Regions from separate parts of the Pseudomonas sp. CFBP 8770 genome, predicted to be linked through region 2. Evidence: riboswitches for the same ligand, from Rfam matches in the RefSeq annotation. Region 2 holds a riboswitch; the other holds the start of a gene.
What was found. A riboswitch is a leader RNA that binds a small molecule or an ion and turns the genes downstream of it on or off. The one in region 2 is predicted to bind cobalamin.

Region 1: linked by a shared signal. The riboswitch ahead of cobO (cob(I)yrinic acid a,c-diamide adenosyltransferase) and the one ahead of cobW (cobalamin biosynthesis protein CobW) in region 2 are both predicted to bind cobalamin.

The regions. Positions count from the first base shown of each region.
Region 1 is NZ_JACYUL010000001.1:460,148-469,456, reverse strand. It holds gene IFT98_RS02075 (cobyric acid synthase) at 1-297, opposite strand, end outside; gene cobD (threonine-phosphate decarboxylase CobD) at 294-1,286, opposite strand; gene cbiB (adenosylcobinamide-phosphate synthase CbiB) at 1,279-2,187, opposite strand; gene bluB (5,6-dimethylbenzimidazole synthase) at 2,184-2,831, opposite strand; gene IFT98_RS02055 (cobyrinate a,c-diamide synthase) at 2,828-4,162, opposite strand; gene cobO (cob(I)yrinic acid a,c-diamide adenosyltransferase) at 4,159-4,770, opposite strand; cobalamin riboswitch at 4,934-5,156, opposite strand; gene IFT98_RS02045 (PQQ-dependent sugar dehydrogenase) at 5,290-6,603, shown strand; gene IFT98_RS02040 (C40 family peptidase) at 6,643-7,188, opposite strand; gene IFT98_RS02035 (C40 family peptidase) at 7,297-7,932, opposite strand; gene hda (DnaA regulatory inactivator Hda) at 8,246-8,950, opposite strand; gene IFT98_RS02025 (AI-2E family transporter) at 9,106-9,309, opposite strand, start outside.
Region 2 is NZ_JACYUL010000011.1:73,193-82,501, reverse strand. It holds gene IFT98_RS20340 (MFS transporter) at 1-1,543, shown strand, start outside; gene IFT98_RS20335 (HlyD family secretion protein) at 1,540-2,712, shown strand; gene IFT98_RS20330 (ABC transporter substrate-binding protein) at 2,932-3,960, shown strand; gene IFT98_RS20325 (FecCD family ABC transporter permease) at 3,957-4,997, shown strand; gene IFT98_RS20320 (ABC transporter ATP-binding protein) at 4,994-5,749, shown strand; cobalamin riboswitch at 5,782-5,978, shown strand; gene cobW (cobalamin biosynthesis protein CobW) at 6,069-7,133, shown strand; gene cobN (cobaltochelatase subunit CobN) at 7,137-9,309, shown strand, end outside.

The sequences.
Region 1 (9,309 bases), on a different contig from region 2:
GTTCATGCTGGTCACGGCGCGCCCGTGGATGATCACCTGGGCACCGGTGTCGCTGTTGGGCTTGAGCAACACCGGGTTCATATCGGTGTGCGGCTGCAGGTACGCGGCCTGGGCCTGCACGGCCTGGGCGCGACCGATCTCGCCGCCGTCGGCAGTTACCGCACTGTTGAGGGCCATGTTCTGCGGCTTGAACGGCACCACCGCCACGCCCTGACGGGTCAGCCAGCGGCACAGCGCGGTGACCAGCGTGCTTTTCCCGGCATCGGAGGTGGTGCCCTGGACCATCAATGTGCTCATGCATGCTCCTTGCGATAGTCGCTCAGGGCGGACTCGAGTCGTGCCCAGTCGCCGTCGCGGGCAGGCAAACCGAAGCGCAGGCGGCTGTCCTGCTTGAACAGCCGCACGAGGATGCCGCGATGGGCGAGGAAATCCTGCAGGTGCTCGGCCTGCTCGTACACCACCGACTGGAACAGCTCGCAGCCGCCCTGGGGCGCCAGGTCGTGGCGCCGCAAGCATTGGCCAAGGCGCTCGCTGGCCGCTGCGCAGCGAGCGATCTGCGCTTGCTGAGTGGCCTCGTCGAGCAGGCAGGCTTGCCCCAGCTGGCGTGTCGGCCCGCTCACTGCCCACGGCCCGATCAGGTCGGCCAGCAGGCGCAGCAGGCGCGGCTCGCCGAGGACGAAGCCCAGCCGTACACCTGCGAGACCGAAGAACTTGCCGAACGAGCGCAGCACGATCAACCCGGGTTGCACGCCGTAGCGAGCCAGGCCGGCACGCGGCGTGTTGTCCATGAACGCTTCATCGACCACCAGCCAGCCACCACGACTGTTCAGACGTGCATTCCAGGCCAGCAGGCATTCGGCGGACAGCAGCCGGCCAGTGGGGTTGTTCGGGTTGACGACAACCAGCACGTCGAGGCTGTCGATGAAATGCTCGACCTCGTCTTCATTGATTTCCCGTACCACGTGCCCCGCCCGTCGCCAGCCCTCGGCATGTTCGGCGTAGCAAGGCGACAGCACCCCCACCCGTCCGCTGCGGCGAAGCCGTGGCAGGGTCTGGATCGCGGCCTGGGAACCTGGTACCGGCAAGACGTGGTCGAAGTCGTAGTAGCTGCGTGCCGCATCTTCCAGGCCATCTTCGTTTTCCGGCAGCCGCGCCCAGGCGCGGGCCGCGATCTCGGGCAGGGGGAAAGCCCATGGCGCGATGCCGGTGGACAGGTCGACCCAGTTGTCTTCGGCGATCCCGTATTCGAGCACCGCCTGGCGCAAGCGCCCTCCGTGTTCAAGCATCGAGCAAGCCTCCCAGACACAGCACCAACAGCCACAGCCACACGCCGCGCTGGACCAGGTTCCAGCCGCGCTCGATGCTGTCGGCATCTGCCGGCGCACCCTCGCCCAGCACGGCCCGCTCATGCAACTCGCCGTGATAGATAGCCGGTCCGCCCAGTTGCACGCCCAATGCGCCGGCGCCTGCCGCCATCACCGGGCCGGCGTTGGGGCTGTCCCACTGCGGTGCCTGGCGACGCCAGCAGCGCAAGGCCAGGCGGGTCTTGCCCAGCACGGCATAGGTGAGCGCGACCAGACGCGCCGGGATGTAGTTGAGCACGTCGTCGATCCGCGCCGCAGCCCAACCGAAACGCTCGAAGCGCTCGTTCCGGTAGCCCCACATGGCGTCCAGGGTATTGCTCAAACGGTAGAGGACAACCCCAGGCGCGCCGGCCACGACGAACCAGAAGATCGCCGCGAACACCGCGTCACTGCCGTTTTCCAGCACCGATTCGATGCCGGCACGGGCCACTGCTTCGGCGTCCAGCTCATCGGTCTGCCGACTGACCAGATAACCGACACGCTGACGGGCGCTGGCCAGGTCATCGCTGCGCAAGGCCTGGGCCACGGGCATCACGTGCTCTCCCAGGCTGCGCATGCCCAGCGCCAGGTACAGCGCGCCAATCTCCACCAGCCAGCCGACCAGCGGCAGCCAGGACAACAATGTCGCCAACAGGGTCAGGGGCACCACGGCCAGGAACCAGGCGGTGACACCGTGGCTGCGCCAGCCACGCCCGGCGCGGTTGAAACGTGCTTCGATCCGGTTGGCCAGGCGGCCGAAGGCAACCAGCGGATGGTGCCTGCGCGGCTCGCCCAACAGGGCATCGAGCGCGACCCCGGCCGCCGTCATCAACGCAATACTCACAACGATTTTCCCCATTGGTTTTCGTACAGCATGTGTTCGAGCGGCTGAGCGGCAGCCCAGCCTTCGAGTTCCAGCATCGGCGCTTCATAGAAACGCTCGACCGGCCCCAGGCACAGCACCGCCACCGGCTTGGCTCCAGCCGGCATGCCCAGTACCTCGGCCAGGGCCAGGGGATCGAACAGCGACACCCAACCCATGCCCAAACCCTCGGCGCGCGCCGCCAGCCACAGGTTCTGGATGGCGCAGGACACCGAGGCCAGATCCATTTCCGGCAAGGTCCGGCGGCCGAACACATGGCGCTCGCGATCGTCCATCAGCGCCGCCACCAGCACCTCCGCGCAGTCCGCGATCCCTTCGACCTTGAGCTGCATGAACTGGTCCGAGCGCTCGCCCATGGCGTGCGCGGTGCGCAGTCGCTCTTCCTCGACCAGCGCCTGGATGCGACCGCGCACATCGGCATCGCTGATGCGGATGAAACGCCAGGGCTGCATCAGGCCCACGCTTGGCCCCTGATGGGCGGCTGCCAGCAGCCGCGCAAGCAGCGCCGGCGGCACGCTGCCACCGGTGAAATGACGAATGTCGCGGCGTTCGGCGATCACCCGGTAGATGGCGGCGCGCTCGCTGTCGCTGTAGGGCTGGTTCATGACGCGATCCGATGCCCGGCTGCAGGCGCGCACTCATCGGGCGCAAACAGTGCGGCCACCGCCGTCGGATTGGACGGAAAATAGAAATGCACGTAAGAGGCCGTCATCCGCCCCTGGCGGTAAACCGCCTCGGCACCACGACCGCCGTTGGGGCTCACGCCACGGGCAATCGGCTGCAGCTCGGTACTGGTCAGCGAGTGGTGATAGGTGTGCCCGCGCAGTACCCCCTCCGGCAGCTCGACTGCTTGCAATGCCAGGGCTGCCAGACGCTTCTGCATGACCGCTTCGCCGGGCAGCAGACCCAGCAGTTGCGCGCGGGCCCCTTCGACATCGGTCAGTGCGTCGAGCAGGTAGAGCATGCCGCCACATTCGGCCAGCAGGGGCTTGTCCGCGGCATGGTGGGCGCGGATGTCGTCGAGCATCGAGGCATTGGCGGCCAGCGCCAGGTGATGCAGCTCCGGATAGCCACCGGGCAGGTAAAGGCTGTCGCAGGCAGGCAGACGCGGGTCGTGCAGCGGCGAGAAGAACACCAACTCGGCGCCCATGTCGCGCAAGACATCCAGGCTGGCGTCGTAGACGAAAGCGAACGCGGCGTCACGGGCCACGCCGACGCGCACGCCATTGAGCAGGCGCGCCACTGTATGTGGCGCCGGAGCTGCAAAGGTAACTGCAGGAGGCAATGCCACCTGGCAGGTCTGTGCCAGGGCGGCCGCAGCGGCATCCAGGCGTGCGTCCAGATCGTTGAGCTCGCTGGCCTGCACCAGCCCCAGGTGGCGGCTAGGCAGTTCGATCCCGGTTTCCCGAGACAACGCGCCGTACCAGCGCAGACCCTGGGTCAGGCTGCCCTCGAGCAATTGCGCGTGACGCACCGTGCCGACCCGGTTGGCCAGGACGCCGGCGAACGGCAGGTCGGGTTGGTAACAGGCCAGGCCCAGGGCAAGAGCGCCGAAGGTCTGGGCCATGGCCGTGCCATCGATCACGGCCAGCACCGGAACGCCGAAATGACGGGCCAGATCAGCGCTGGACGGCGTGCCGTCGAACAGGCCCATGACGCCTTCGATGAGGATGATGTCGGCTTCCTGCGCCGCTTCCCATAACAGCCGCCGGCTGTCCTGCTCACCGACCATCCACATGTCCAGCTGATAGACAGGCGCGCCACTGGCGCGGGCGAGGATCATCGGATCGAGAAAGTCCGGGCCGCACTTGAACACCCGTACCCGCCGACCCTGATTGCGATGCAGGCGCGCCAGGGCGGCAGTCACGGTGGTCTTGCCCTGCCCGGAGGCCGGGGCGGCGATCAGCACCGCCGGGCACTGGCGCGGCTCGGTCATAGTTCGATGCCCTTCTGGGCACGGATGCCGGCCTGGAACGCATGCTTGACGACGCCCATTTCGGTGACCGTGTCGGCCAGTTCGATCAGCTCGGGCTTGGCCCCGCGACCGGTGACGATCACATGCTGCATGGGCGGACGGGCCTGCAGATCATGCAGCACGGTGTCCAGGTCGAGATAACCGTGCTTGAGGGCAATGTTGAGTTCGTCGAGCACCACCAGGCCAATGGCCGGATCGCTCAGCAGTTGCCTGGAGACTTCCCAGGCAGCCTCGGCCGCCGCGATGTCTCGTTGCCGATCCTGGGTTTCCCAGGTGAACCCTTCACCCATCACGTGGTAGCGCACCTGCTCGGGAAAGCGCCGGAAGAACAGTTCCTCGCCGGTGCTGTTGCGCCCCTTGATGAACTGCACCACGCCGCACTGCAGGCCGTGGCCCATGGCTCGCGCGAGCATGCCGAACGCCGAACTGCTCTTGCCTTTGCCGTTACCGCTGAGCACCAGCAGCAAGCCACATTCATTGGGAGAATTGGCGATGCGTTCGTCCATCACGGCTTTCTTGCGCAGCATGCGCGCCAGGTGACGTGCGTCGCGTTCGGTGGTTTCGTTCATGGTGGCTCTCCGCTACACCTGCACGCAGGCAGCATCGACGCGACACCGCGGCCGGTTGGCCGAACAGTGAACGTCAATGCCGCTCTCCCCGCGCGACAGTACATGGGTCAGGGCACGACCCAGGCGCAACGACACCCGAAGATGAGCGCCGGCCCTGCAGTGTGCCGTAAAAGTGGACCAGGCCGGTCTCCGGGCTCACGAGCGGGGCTGTACACACCCAGGCCTCACGCCTTCCCGAATCGCTTCAGTGGCACCGTGTGCGGCCTTGACTCGTCTACCGTTGCGGGGGCAGCGCCGGAATGGCGCGTCGAACGCTGCGCACCGGCTTCCCTGTTTCACTCGCGTCGATCGTCCGATCGCCGAGCACCTGGAACAGCCGCGCAGGTTAGAGGGTTGCGCCAAGAGCGTCAATTGATCCCCTGCACCCGATCCCTGCTGCCGCTGACCGGCAACGCGGTTGAACCTTGCCAACCGCCAGTGCCTCTACCTTCTGTGAACAAAACCTCAGAGAGCCCGACCATGCACAAGACCCGCCTCGCTACATTGATCCTGCTGGCTGCCGGCCTCGCCGCCTGTGGCGAAACATCGTCACTGCAGGTCAGCGACGGGACGGGCCCCTCGCCCAAGCTGCCCGAGCCCAACAAGACCCTGATCCCTACCGTCAACATCGCGCCGGCGGTGGGCTGGCCAGCGGGCGGCAAGCCGATGGCCGCGCCGGGCACCCAGGTGGCGGCCTTCGCCGAAGACCTCGACCATCCGCGCTGGCTTTATGTGTTGCCCAACGGTGACGTGCTGGTGGCGGAAACCAATTCGCCGGCCAAGCCCGACGACAGCAAGGGCATTCGCGGCTTCGTCATGGAGAAAGTGATGAGCCGGGCAGGCGCTGGCGTGCCAAGCGCCAACCGGATTTCGCTGCTGCGCGACAAGGACGGTGATGGGGTAGCCGAGACCCGTACCGTCTTCATCGCCAACCTCAATTCGCCGTTCGGCATGACCTTGGTCGGCAACGATTTCTATGTGGCGGACACCGACAAGCTGCTGCGCTTCAAATACACCGATGGCGCCACCTCGATCACTGGCGCCGGCGAGAAGGTCACCGACCTGCCAGGTGGCACGCTCAACCACCACTGGACCAAGAACGTCATTGCCAGCCCGGATGGCAAGAAGCTGTACGTCACCGTTGGCTCCAACAGCAACGTGGGCGAGAACGGGATGGATCAGGAACAAGGCCGCGCGGCGATCTGGGAAGTCGATGCAGCTACAGGCCAGCATCGGATTTTCGCCTCGGGCCTGCGCAACCCCAACGGCATGGCCTGGGAACCGAAGACCGGCAAGTTGTGGACGGCGGTCAACGAGCGCGACGAGATCGGCAGCGACCTGGTGCCGGACTACATCACCTCGGTCAAGGATGGCGGCTTCTACGGCTGGCCCTACAGCTACTACGGTCAGCACGTGGACGTACGGGTCGAGCCGCAGAACCCCGACCTGGTGGCCAAGGCCATCGCGCCTGACTATGCAGTCGGGCCGCACACGGCATCGCTGGGCTTGAGCTTCGCCGACGGCAGCGGGCTGCCTGCCCCCTTCACCACCGGCGCACTGATCGGCCAGCATGGATCGTGGAACCGCAAGCCGCACAGCGGCTACAAGGTAGTGTTCGTACCGTTCGTGGACGGCAAGCCGAGCGGCCAGCCCATCGACCTGCTCAGTGGCTTCCTCAATGGCGACGAGAAAGCCATGGGTCGCCCGGTTGCGGTATTGCCCGACCACAAAGGCGGTGTGCTGGTTGCAGACGATGTGGGCAACAAGATCTGGCGAGTCACTGCCGCCAAGTGATCTGGCCTGAACAGGGCGAGGAAACTCGCCCTGTTGCAGTCACGGATTGCGCGCCAACTGGCCAGGTTGCAGCACCCGCTTGGCGTTGAGATAGGCTTTCTGCCAATAGGGCTTGTTCAGGTAATCGAGCTTGACCGTGCCGCCGCTCGACGGGGCATGGACGAAGCGCCCCTCCCCTACATAGATCCCGGCATGGCTGACCTGCGAGCCACCGCTGGTGGCAAAGAACACCAGGTCCCCGGACTGCAGGTGCGACTGGTCGACATCAGGAGAGCGCATGACGATCATCTCCCGCGTCGAGCGCGGTAGCGCAATGCCGGCCGCATCGCGATAAACGAAGCTGATCAGGCCGCTGCAGTCGAACCCCGAGTCGGGCGTATTGCCACCCCAGCGGTACGGCGTGCCCACCAATCCCAAGGCCCTGAACAGCACGTCATCGGCAGCGCCGACCATGTCGTTGTTGGGGTTCATGACGATCGGATTGATGACTTTGGGCCTGACAACCTTGGCCGGAGGCGCGCTGGCGCAGCCGGCAAGCAAGGCGGCCATTGCGATTGAAGCGAAAACGCGTGCCTGGGTAGACATGTACCGAACCATCCTGAGCCGACTGCCGTAATAGACTAGATTCATTACCCGAAAACACAAACGGCGCTGAGGTTTTCACCTCACCGCCGCTTTGTCGCACTGCATCCGTTATTTGCTGGAGATCATCGTGGCCGGCGCCATGGCCAAGGCCCGCTTGGCCTCGATGAAGGTCTTGCTCCAGTAGCTGTCGCCCAGGCTATCGACCCGAACGCCACCGCTGCGGCGGCTGCTGGAGTGGATGAACTGGTCATCGCCCAGGTAGATGCCCGCGTGGCTGACACGACCACGACCATTGGTGCTGAAGAACAGCAGGTCACCCGGCTTGAGCTTGTTGCGTGCGACCAACGGCGCCTTGACGTTGATCATTTCACGAGTCGAGCGCGGCAGGTTCATGCCCGCCTCTTCGCGAAACAGATAACCAATGAAACCGCTGCAATCGAAACCCGAAGCCTTGTCGGTGCCACCGAAACGGTAGCGAGTGCCGATCAGGGATTTGCCACGCTCCAGAATGCTGTCGGCCAGGATCGGCAGGCTGTACGCCTTGCTGCCGTCGAACTGGACCAGTTCGTCTTCGGTGGTGATTTCTTCTTCGAACAGCAGCGAAGCCTTCGAGGGGGATTGGTGCGGCTGGACGGCGGTAACTGGGTCCAGAACCTGCTGCTGGGAGACCGGCGCTTGCGCCGCGCAACCGACCAACAGGGTCAACAGTGCGATGGGCACGAGGGGTGCTAAGCGATTGAGCATGGGCACGACCGTGACGAGGAATAGTGAAGGAGAGGCGACTATACCTGTATCGCGATTATTTGCAAATTCAATCGAACGAAATGTGACTCAGGAGAATTACGGTGACATCTAACGCCCCATTTTGCAGCCCTGCTCGCACCCAATTGCACGATAATGACGCTGAATCCCCGGATTCATTGGCTGAAAGATAATCTCAAAATGCCACCATGATGACTGGACGCCTATACAGATAAGCATGCTGCAATCACAGCTTTAGAACCGATTGGAACACCCATGAAACAGGTCATAGAGCGGCTGAATCGACCCGCCCTTTCTACCACCCCAGTGTTTCCTTGAGGAAAGGAATGGTCAGCTTGCGCTGCGCCTGCAACGAGGCCTGATCGAGGCGCTCGAGCAGCTCGAACAGTGCACTCATGCTGCGCGTGCCACGGGTGAGAATGAAATGGCCGACCTCATCGGTCAGGTGCAGGCCGCGACGCGACGCACGCAGCTGCAGGGCGCGCAGCTTGTCCTCGTCGGACAGCGGGCGCATCTGGAAAATGAGAGCGAGGGTCAGGCGCGACTTCAGGTCGGCAAGCTTCACTGGCAGTTCGCGAGGCGAATGGGAGGCGGCGATCAGCAGCCGGCGGCCACTGTCACGCAGCCGGTTGAACAGGTGGAACAGGGCTTCTTCCCACTCCGGCTTGCCGGCCACCACCTGCAGGTCATCCAGGCACACCAGCTCGTACTGGGCCAGGTCATCAAGGATGCCGACGCCGCGATCGAGCAGTTCGGCCAGCGGCAGGTAAACCGCCGGCTCGCCCAGTTGCTCGAAGCGCAGGCAGGCTGCGTGCAGCAAATGGGTGCGCCCTACCCCGTGCTTGCCCCACAGGTAGATGAGGCTTTCGGTCCAGCCGGCGTCGGCTTCGCACAGGCGCTCGACGTAGCCGAGTGCCGCGGCATTGGCGCCTGGATAGTAATTGATGAAGGTCGCGTCATCCCGCAGACGCACACCTAGGGGCAGCTGAATCGGTTTCATGCTGGCTGAACAGCCCTGGGATCGAGCTGCAACGGGCCTCAATGTGAAGTGTGCAAAGTCTATACCTGCCCGGGCAGCCGCACAATGCGCAACACTGCTTGGAAAATCAAAGGTTTACAGTTTGGCTGCAGCGCGCCCCGCAGGGCCCGCCGCGCTCACAGGTCTGGATCCTCGGACCCGGCGTAGATGTTCGAGTCCTTGTACAGGTCGTGCATGTGCCGCACCAGGACCATGATCACCGCAGCCACCGGCAGCGCCAGCAGCACGCCGGTGAAACCGAACAGCTCGCCGCCGGCGAGAATGGCGAAGATCACCGCCACCGGGTGCAGGCCTATGCGATCGCCCACCAGCAAAGGCGT
Region 2 (9,309 bases):
GGTGGCACTGACCGGCGGCCTCGGCAACTCGCTGGTGGTGGCGAATCTGCAATTCCTGCAGGGCGCGCTTGGCGCTACGGCGGCGGAGATGGCCTGGCTGCCTGCGGCCTACGTGATGACCAATGTGTCGATGAACCTGCTGCTGGTGAAGTTTCGCCAGCAGTTCGGTCTGCGCACGTTCACCGAACTGTTTCTGATGCTGTATGCGCTGGTCACCTTCGGCCATCTGTTCGTCAATGACCTGGGCTCGGCCATTGCCGTGCGCGCCGCCCACGGCATGGTCGGCGCAGCGCTGAGTTCCCTGGGCCTGTACTACATGATCCAGGCGTTTCCCGCCAAGTGGCGCCTCAAGGCCCTGGTGCTGGGCCTGGGCACTTCGCAGCTGGCCTTGCCCCTGGCGCGGGTGTTTTCCGAAGACCTGCTGCAGATCGCCGAATGGCGTGGCCTGTACCTGTTCGAGTTGGGCATGGCACTGCTGACCCTGGGTTGCGTGTTCTTGCTCAAACTGCCACCGGGCGACCGCTTCAAGACCTTCGAACCGCTGGATTTCCTCATTTTTGCGATTCTTGCCTCCGGCATTGCGCTGCTCTGCGCGGTGCTGTCCCTGGGCCGGATCGACTGGTGGCTGGAAGCCCCCTGGATAGGCTGGGCCTCGGCAGGGGCCATCGTGCTGATCCTCGGTGGGCTGGCCGTGGAACACAATCGCAGCAACCCGATGTTGATGACCCGCTGGCTGGGCAGCGGTGTCGCCATCCGCCTGGCCCTGGCAGTGATCCTGACGCGCATGGTGCTGTCGGAGCAGTCCACCGGCGCGGTCGGTCTGTTGCAAGCGTTGAACATGGGCCAGGAGCAGATGCGCACCCTCTATTGCGTGATGCTCTTTGGCGCGGTGGCGGGGCTGGTGGTGAGTGCCTGTACAATCAACCCCGAGCATCTGTTCATGCCGCTGATCATTGCCTTGGCGCTGATGGCGGTGGGTTCGGCCATGGACAGCTTCTCCAGCAACCTGACTCGTCCGGCCAATATGTACCTGAGCCAGTTCCTGCTGGGCTTCGGTGGCACGTTTTTCCTCGGCCCGACCATGGTGCTGGGCATGCGCCATGTGCTGACCAACCCGCGCAACCTGGTCAGCTTCTCGGTGCTGTTCGGCATCTGCAACAACCTCGGCGGGCTGATCGGCGCGGCGTTGCTGGGCACGTTCCAGATCGTCCGCGAGAAGTATCATTCGAGCATGATCGTCGAGCATCTGGCCCTCATGGACCCACTGGTCCAGGCGCGGGTCAGCAATGCCGCCGCCAGCTACCTGGCCCACATCGCCGACCCGGCCCTGCGGGCCACCCTGGGTACCCGTGCGCTGGCTACCGCCGCCACGCGCGAGGCGAACGTCATGGCCTACAACGATGTCTTCATGCTGATCTGCATCATTGCCGTGTTGACCATGCTGTGGATCTTCGTCCGCAGCCTGTGGCTGATGAGCACCACCCGGGCGGTGACCACCGCCGCGACACCTACCGTATCCACCAGCGGCGCCAGCACTTCATGACCGAACCGACGTCCACGACCACCAATGCCATTGCCGCCACCCCAGAGGGCCAGACCCCACCGCCCAATCCTGCGGCCACCGAACCGCGCTCGCGGCGGGTGCGGGTACTGTCCAGCCTGATCTTCGCCAGCATCGCCTTGGTGGGGGTAGCGATCGTGCTGTACGCCTGGCAATTGCCCCCGTTCAGCAGCCACATCGAAAGCACCGAAAATGCCCTGGTGCGGGGCCAGGTGACGATCATCGGGCCGCAACTGGCAGGCTATGTGTTCGAAGTGCCGGTACAGGACTTCCAGTTCGTCAAGGCGGGCGACCTGCTGGTACGCCTGGACGACCGTATCTACCGCCAACGCCTGAACCAGGCGCTGGCGCAGGTCCAGGTGCAGAAAACCGCCCTGGCCAACAATCTGCAACAGCGCCGCAGTGCCGAGGCGACCATTACCCAGCGCCAGGCGGCGGTGGCGGACAGCGAAGCGCAGGCGCGCAAGGGCGCCGCCGATCTGGGGCGCAACCAGAACCTGATCAGCGACGGCTCGGTGTCGCGCCGCGAGCTCGATGTGACCCGCGCCGCCAACGCCCAGGCGCTGGCCTCGGTAGCACAGGCCAAGGCGGCGCTGGCGATTGCCCGCGAAGACCTGCAGACGGTCATCGTCAATCGCGACTCGCTGGCTGCCAACGTCGCCAACGCCGAAGCCGCGGTGGAACTGGCACGCATCGATCTGGACAACACGCGCATCCTGGCGCCGCGCGACGGCCAGCTGGGGCAGGTCGGTGTGCGCCTGGGTGCCTATGTGAATTCCGGTGCGCAACTGATGGCGCTGGTGCCCGACACGCTCTGGGTCATGGCCAACATGAAGGAAACCCAGATGGCCGATGTGCGCATCGGCCAACCGGTGAGCTTTACCGTCGATGCGCTCGATCACCTGCGCCTGCGCGGGCACGTACAGCGCATCTCGCCTGCCACCGGCTCGGAATTCAGCCTGTTGCAGGCCGACAATGCCACCGGCAACTTCGTCAAGATCGCGCAACGCATTCCGGTGCGCATCACCGTGGACCCGGATCAGGATGGGGCGCATCGGCTGCGCCCCGGCATGTCGGTGGTGGTCAGCATAGACACGGGCTATGTGGTCGAGCAGGACCGTACCGACCGGCCCCGCGACAGCGCGCCCTAGGCGGGTAGTCAGGGTGCCCGCAGCCCAAGGCCCTGGCTAAACCATTTGATCTTTGCCGACGGGTCGCCTACCGTCTGCGCCGCTTGTCTTCGCCCAGAGCAGGAAGCCGGTTCGAATCCGGCGCGGTCGCGCCACTGTGATCGACATGTTGCATGTCGTCAGCCAGACCTTGCTTGGGGATTTCTTCGATCTGTTGGACGCGCCATCCAAGGAGTTGCAATGAGTCTTCCTGCCGTATTCGTCCGCGCCAGCGTCGCTGCCGTCGGTCTCTTCGCTGCCGTCACTAGTCACGCCGCCACCCACTATCCACTGACGCTGCCCAACTGCGGCGCGCCCTTGACCATCCAGGCCGCGCCGCAGCGTGCCGTCAGCCTGGGCCAGGCCAGCACCGAGATTCTCCTGTCGCTTGGCCTGGCGCCACGCATGGTGGGCACCGGGGTCTGGTTCGGGCCGCTGCCTGAACCGCTGCGCGCGGCCAATGCCGACGTGCCACGGCTGGCCGACAACGCGCCCAGCTTCGAGGCGGTGGCCAAGACCGCGCCCGACATCGTGGTGGCGCAGTACACCTACCACGTCGGCCCCAACGGCGAAGTCGCCAAGCCCGAACAACTGGCCAGCCTTGGCATCCCTTCCTATGTGTCGCCCAGTGACTGCGACGGCAAGGAAGTCACCGCCACCTCCAACGCCGACGGCAGCCGCAGCCAGGTGTTTTCCATGGCACTGGTGGACAAGGAAATCCGCGAGCTGGCGAGCATCTTCGATGTCGAGCCGGCCGGGGAGCGCCTGACCGCCCAGTTGCACGCGCGCATCCAGAAGGCCAGCGAGCGCGCTGGCAGTGCCGGGCACGCACCGCTGTCGGTGGTGTACTGGTTTTCCAGCACGCGCCTGGAAGGTGACCCTTGGGTGGCCGGTAAAAGCGGCGCACCCGGCTATATCAACCGCCTGCTGGGCCTGCGCAACATCGTCGACAGTGACGAGGAATGGCCTGGGGTGAGCTGGGAAAGCATCGCTGCGAGCAATCCCGATGTCATCGTCGTCGCGCGCATGCAGCGCCGTCTGTACCCGGCCGACGATGTCGAGAAAAAACTGGCGTTCCTGCGCAGTGACCCGGTGACCCGTGAGCTGGATGCCGTGCGCAATGGCCGCATCATTGTGGTCGATGCCCAGTCGTTGAACCCATCCATGGATGTCGTGCGCGCGGTGGAAGACATCGCCGCAGGCCTCGAGCGTACACGGGTCAAACCTTGATCCAGCGCCTGGCGCGGGAAGACGGCTGGGTCTGGCGCGGGCTGTTGGCGCTGCTCGCCCTGGCCACCTTGAGCGTGTCGATCGCCCTGGCAGTGTCGGTGGGGGAGATGGGCATTGCCCTGACCACGGTCGGCCAGGCGCTGCTCAACGGCCTCGGCCTGGCCGACTACCCGGTGCCGCGGATCATCCAGGGCATCATCTGGGAGTACCGCCTGAGTCGCGCGCTGGTCGCCGCCTGCTGTGGCGCCGGCCTGGCGATCTGCGGTGCGGTGCTGCAGGCGCTGTTGCGCAACGTGCTGGCCGAACCCTACGTGCTGGGTATCTCGGCCGGGGCGTCGACCGGTGCGGTGGTAGTGATGCTGCTTGGGTTGGGCGGCGGCGTGATCGGCATTTCCATGGGCGCGTTTCTCGGCGCGGCCCTGGCGTTCGGCCTGGTGCTATTGCTGGCTGCGGGCAGCCGCAGCGGCCCGGCGCAGGTGATCCTCGCCGGGGTCGCCGGATCGCAACTGTTCAACGCGCTGACAGCCTATATCGTTTCGACCTCGGCCAATGCCGAGCAGGCACGGAGCGTGATGTTCTGGCTGCTCGGCAGCCTGGGCGGGGTACGCTGGCCCGACGTGGGCCTGGCGGCGGCAGTGGTCGGCGCAGGCCTGCTGCTGTGCCTGTACTTCGCACGAGCGCTGGATGCCTTCGTGTTCGGCGAAGACGCTGCGGCCACGCTTGGCGTGCCGGTGGTCACGGTGCGACTGGTGTTGTTCGCCACCACCGCGCTGATCACCGCCACCATGGTCAGCATCGTTGGCGCAGTGGGCTTCGTCGGCCTGGTGGTGCCCCATATTGCGCGCTTCCTGGTCGGCCCCAATCACGTCCGGCTGTTACTCGCTTCGGTGCTGATCGGCGCCAATTTCATGGTGCTGGCCGACATTGTCGCGCGCATCATCGTGCCCGGCCAGGTCCTGCCCATCGGCGTGGTCACGGCCCTGGTCGGCGCCCCGGCATTTGCCTTGATCCTCTACCGCGCGAGGCGTCGAGCATGAGCCTGCAACTGCACAAGGTCAGCTGGAAAGCCGGTGGGCAACTGATTCTCGACGACGTAAGCCTGGCGATCACGCCCGGCAGCATGGTCGGACTGATCGGCCCCAACGGCTCGGGCAAGTCCTCGCTGCTGCGCCTGCTGGCCGGGCTGGATCGTCCCAGCCAGGGGCAGGTCACCCTCGACGATCAGCCCATGATGGATCTGGCACGGCGAGCGGTTGCACGGCAGGTGGCGATGGTCGAGCAACACGCCAGCACCGAGGTGGACATTCGCGTGCAGGAGGTGGTGCGCCTGGGACGCACGCCGCATCGTTCACCGTTCGCGCCGTGGCTGCGCGAAGACGACCTGGCGATTGCCCAGGCCCTGGCCCAGGTCAACCTGAGCGGCCATGCGCAGCGGCGCTGGCACACCTTGTCCGGCGGCGAGCGGCAACGGGTGCAGATCGCTCGTGCCCTGGCCCAGCAGCCAAGCGAGCTGCTGCTCGACGAGCCCACCAACCACCTCGACATCCAGCACCAGCTGGAACTGCTGCAACTGATTCAGGACCTGCCGTTGACCTGCGTGATGGCGATTCACGACCTGAACCTGGCGGCGATGTTCTGCGACGTGTTGGTAGTATTGAAGGACGGCCGCCTGGTGGCCAGCGGCGCGCCGGCAGTGGTCCTCACCGAGCGCATGATTGCCGAAGTCTATGGGGTCCACGCCGAAGTCAGCCTGGCCGGCGGCCGTCCCCATGTGCGCTACCAGCTCTGAGCCCGTGTCACTGACACGTCCCGTGCCCTGTGGTAGCCTTGCGCGTTCGAGGTTCTCTGCCCTGCAGAGCTAAGACGGGAACGCGGTCCAAGCCGCGGCTGCCCCCGCAACTGTAAGTGATGAAGGCTGCGCCAAGGCCACTGCGGATACTCGCGGGAAGGTGCCGCAGCCCTGGGCCAGCATGGCCGGCATCACGAGCCAGGAGACCTGCCTCGGCCGTTATTTCCTATTCAACCGGGCGGGGTGATCCGGTGGCGAATGCTGGCGCCTGCCGTTGCGGCGCTCGTCTCGTGCCCTGCCGCGCAATCAGGGCGACCCGATGAAAACGCTGTCCAAACTACCCGTCACCATCGTCACCGGCTTTCTGGGCTCGGGCAAGACCACCTTGCTGCGTCACATGCTCGACAATGCGCAGGGCCGGCGCATCGCCGTGATCGTCAATGAATTCGGCGAACTGGGCATCGACGGCGAGATCCTCAAGCAGTGCACCATCGGCTGTACCGAAGAAGAAGCCAATGGCCGCGTCTACGAGCTGGCCAATGGCTGCCTGTGCTGCACCGTGCAGGAAGAGTTCTTCCCGGTCATGCGCGAGCTGGTGGCACGGCGCGCCGACCTCGATCACATCCTCATCGAAACCAGCGGCCTGGCCTTGCCCAAACCGCTGGTCCAGGCCTTCCAATGGCCGGAAATCCGCAGCGCCTGCACGGTCGATGCGGTCATCACCGTGGTCGACAGCCCGGCCGTGGCGGCCGGTACTTTCGCGGCGTTCCCTGATCAAGTTGACGCCCAGCGCAAGCTCGACCCCAACCTGGACCATGAATCGCCACTGCACGAGCTGTTCGCCGACCAGTTGGCCAGCGCCGACCTGGTCATTCTGAACAAGGCCGACCTGATCGATGCAGACGCCTTGGCCGCGGTGCGCGCCGAGGTCGCCGAAGAGCTGCCGGCGGCGGTCAAGGTGGTCGAGGCCAGCAGTGGCCGTTTGCCGCTGGCGGTGTTGCTGGGCCTGGGCGCCGAGTCCGAGCAGCACATCGACGGCCGCAAGACCCATCACGACCACCACGAGGGCGACGACCACGACGATCACGATCACGATGCCTTCGATTCGATCTCCATCGAGCTGCCGCAGGCCGAAGAAGCCAAGCTGCTGCAGGCGCTCAACGCCGCAGTGGTCCAGCACGGCATCCTGCGTGTCAAAGGCTTTGCGGCCATTCCGGGCAAGCCGATGCGCCTGCTGATCCAGGGCGTCGGCACGCGCTTCGACAAGCACTTCGATCGCGCCTGGGGCGCAGACGAAGCGCGCAGCACGCGCTTGGTGCTGATCGGTCAGGAACTGGATGCAGCGTCGCTGCAAGCGCAACTGCGCGCCGCGCTGGAAGCCTGACCGATGCACCTGCTGAGGACCCAGCCCGGCGGTTTCGTACCGGACGACAGCATCGCCGACCTCGGGCAGACGCCCGCCGAACTGGTCATCCTCTGCAGCGGCGATTCGCATCTGGCATTGCTCGCCGAAGCCTGCGGGCATCTGCCGGCCGACTACCCGAGCCTGCGCCTGGCCAACCCCATGCAGGTGCAGAACCACTCTTCGGTGGACCTCTACGTGGACCAGGTGCTGCGCCACGCCAAGGTCATCCTGATTTCCCTGCACGGCGGCATCGGCTACTGGCGCTACGGCGTCGAGCAGTTGATGCAACTGGCCGAGCGGGGCGTGCAGGTCATCCTGGTGCCAGGCTGCGATCGCCCCGATCCCGAACTGGCCGAGCTCTGTACGGTGCCTGCCGAGCAAGCCGACCGCCTGTGGCAGTACCTGCGCCAGGGCGGTATGGAAAACGCACGCAACCTGTTCGGCTACCTCGGCAATACCTGGTTCGGACGCACCGAACCGTGCGAAGCACCTCAGGCCCTGCCGCGCACGGTCATCTACCATCCGGCGCGGCCGACCGCCGAGCTGGCCGACTGGCAGGCGCAGTGGCAAGCGCAATGGCCAGTGGTGCCGTTGCTGTTCTATCGCTCGCACCTGCAGGCGGCCAACACCGGCTTCGTCGATACGTTCTGTACCAGGCTGCAGGCCGCCGGGCTCAACCCGTTGCCGATCGCCGTGGCCAGCCTCAAGGAAGCCGAATGCCTGGCGCAGGTGCAGGACTGGATGGACGAGGCGGGCGCCGCGATCATTCTGAACACCACCGGCTTTGCCCAGTCCAGCCCCGAAGCCCCGCATCTGCGCCCGTTTCGCCGTGACATCCCGGTCATCCAGGCCATCTGCGCGCAGGACAACCAGGCGCTCTGGCAGGCCAGCGAACAGGGCCTGGGTGCTCGTGACCTGGCCATGCACATTGCCCTGCCGGAACTGGACGGGCGCATCATCAGCCGAGCCATCAGCTTCAAGGACCTGGCCTGGCACAACGAGCGCAGCCAGAGCGACGTGGTGTGCTACACGGCGCATGTCGAGCGCATGGATTTCGTCGCCGAACTGGCGCGCAAATGGGCCGCTCTGGCGCGCCTGCCCAATGCCGACAAGCGTGTCGCCCTGGTGCTGGCGAACTATCCGACCCGCGACGGCCGGATCGGCAACGGCGTCGGCCTCGACACTCCGGCTGCGGCGCTGAACATCCTGCGCGCGATGCAGCAGCAGGGGTATCCGGTGGCCGATCTACCCGCCAGCGGCACGGCGCTGATTCATCTCCTGCTCGGCGGCGTGACCAACGATCTGGAGCAACTGGACCTGCGCCCCTGTGCCCAGAGCATGGCCATGGACGATTACCTCGCCGCTTTTGCCTTGCTGCCCCCGGCCAATCAGGCCGCCGTGCGCGAACGTTGGGGCGAGCCAGGTGCCGACCCCATGTGCCGCAACGGCCGCATGATGATCGCCGGTCTGCGCATGGGCCTGACCTTCGTCGGCATCCAGCCGGCGCGGGGTTATCAGGTGGACGTCAGCGCGGTCTACCACGACCCGGATCTGGTACCGCCCCATGGTTACCTGGCGTTCTATTTCTGGCTGCGCCACACCTACGGCGCCGATGCGTTGATCCACGTGGGCAAGCACGGCAACCTGGAGTGGCTGCCGGGCAAGGGCGTCGGGCTGTCCGAGCAGTGCTGGCCCGATGCGGTACTGGGGCCGATGCCGAATATCTACCCGTTCATTGTCAACGATCCGGGCGAGGGCGCCCAGGCCAAGCGCCGCACCCAGGCGGTGATCATCGACCACCTGATGCCGCCGCTGACCCGCGCCGAAACCTACGGGCCGCTGCGCGACCTGGAGTTGCTCGCCGACGAGTACTACGACGCGCAGATGCTCGATCCGCGTCGTGCCCAGGCCTTGGAAAAGGACATTCTGGCGCTGGTGCGCGAGACCCGCATCGACCACGAACTGCAGATGGCCGAGGGTGCCGAGCCGACGGTGTGGCTGCCGCGCCTGGACACCTACCTGTGCGACTTGAAGGAGTCGCAGATACGCGACGGGCTGCACGTGTTCGGCGAGTCGCCCCAGGGGCGCCTGCGTGCCGATACGCTGCTGGCACTGCTGCGCATTCCTCGGGGCGACGGCCGTGGCCCTCAGGCCA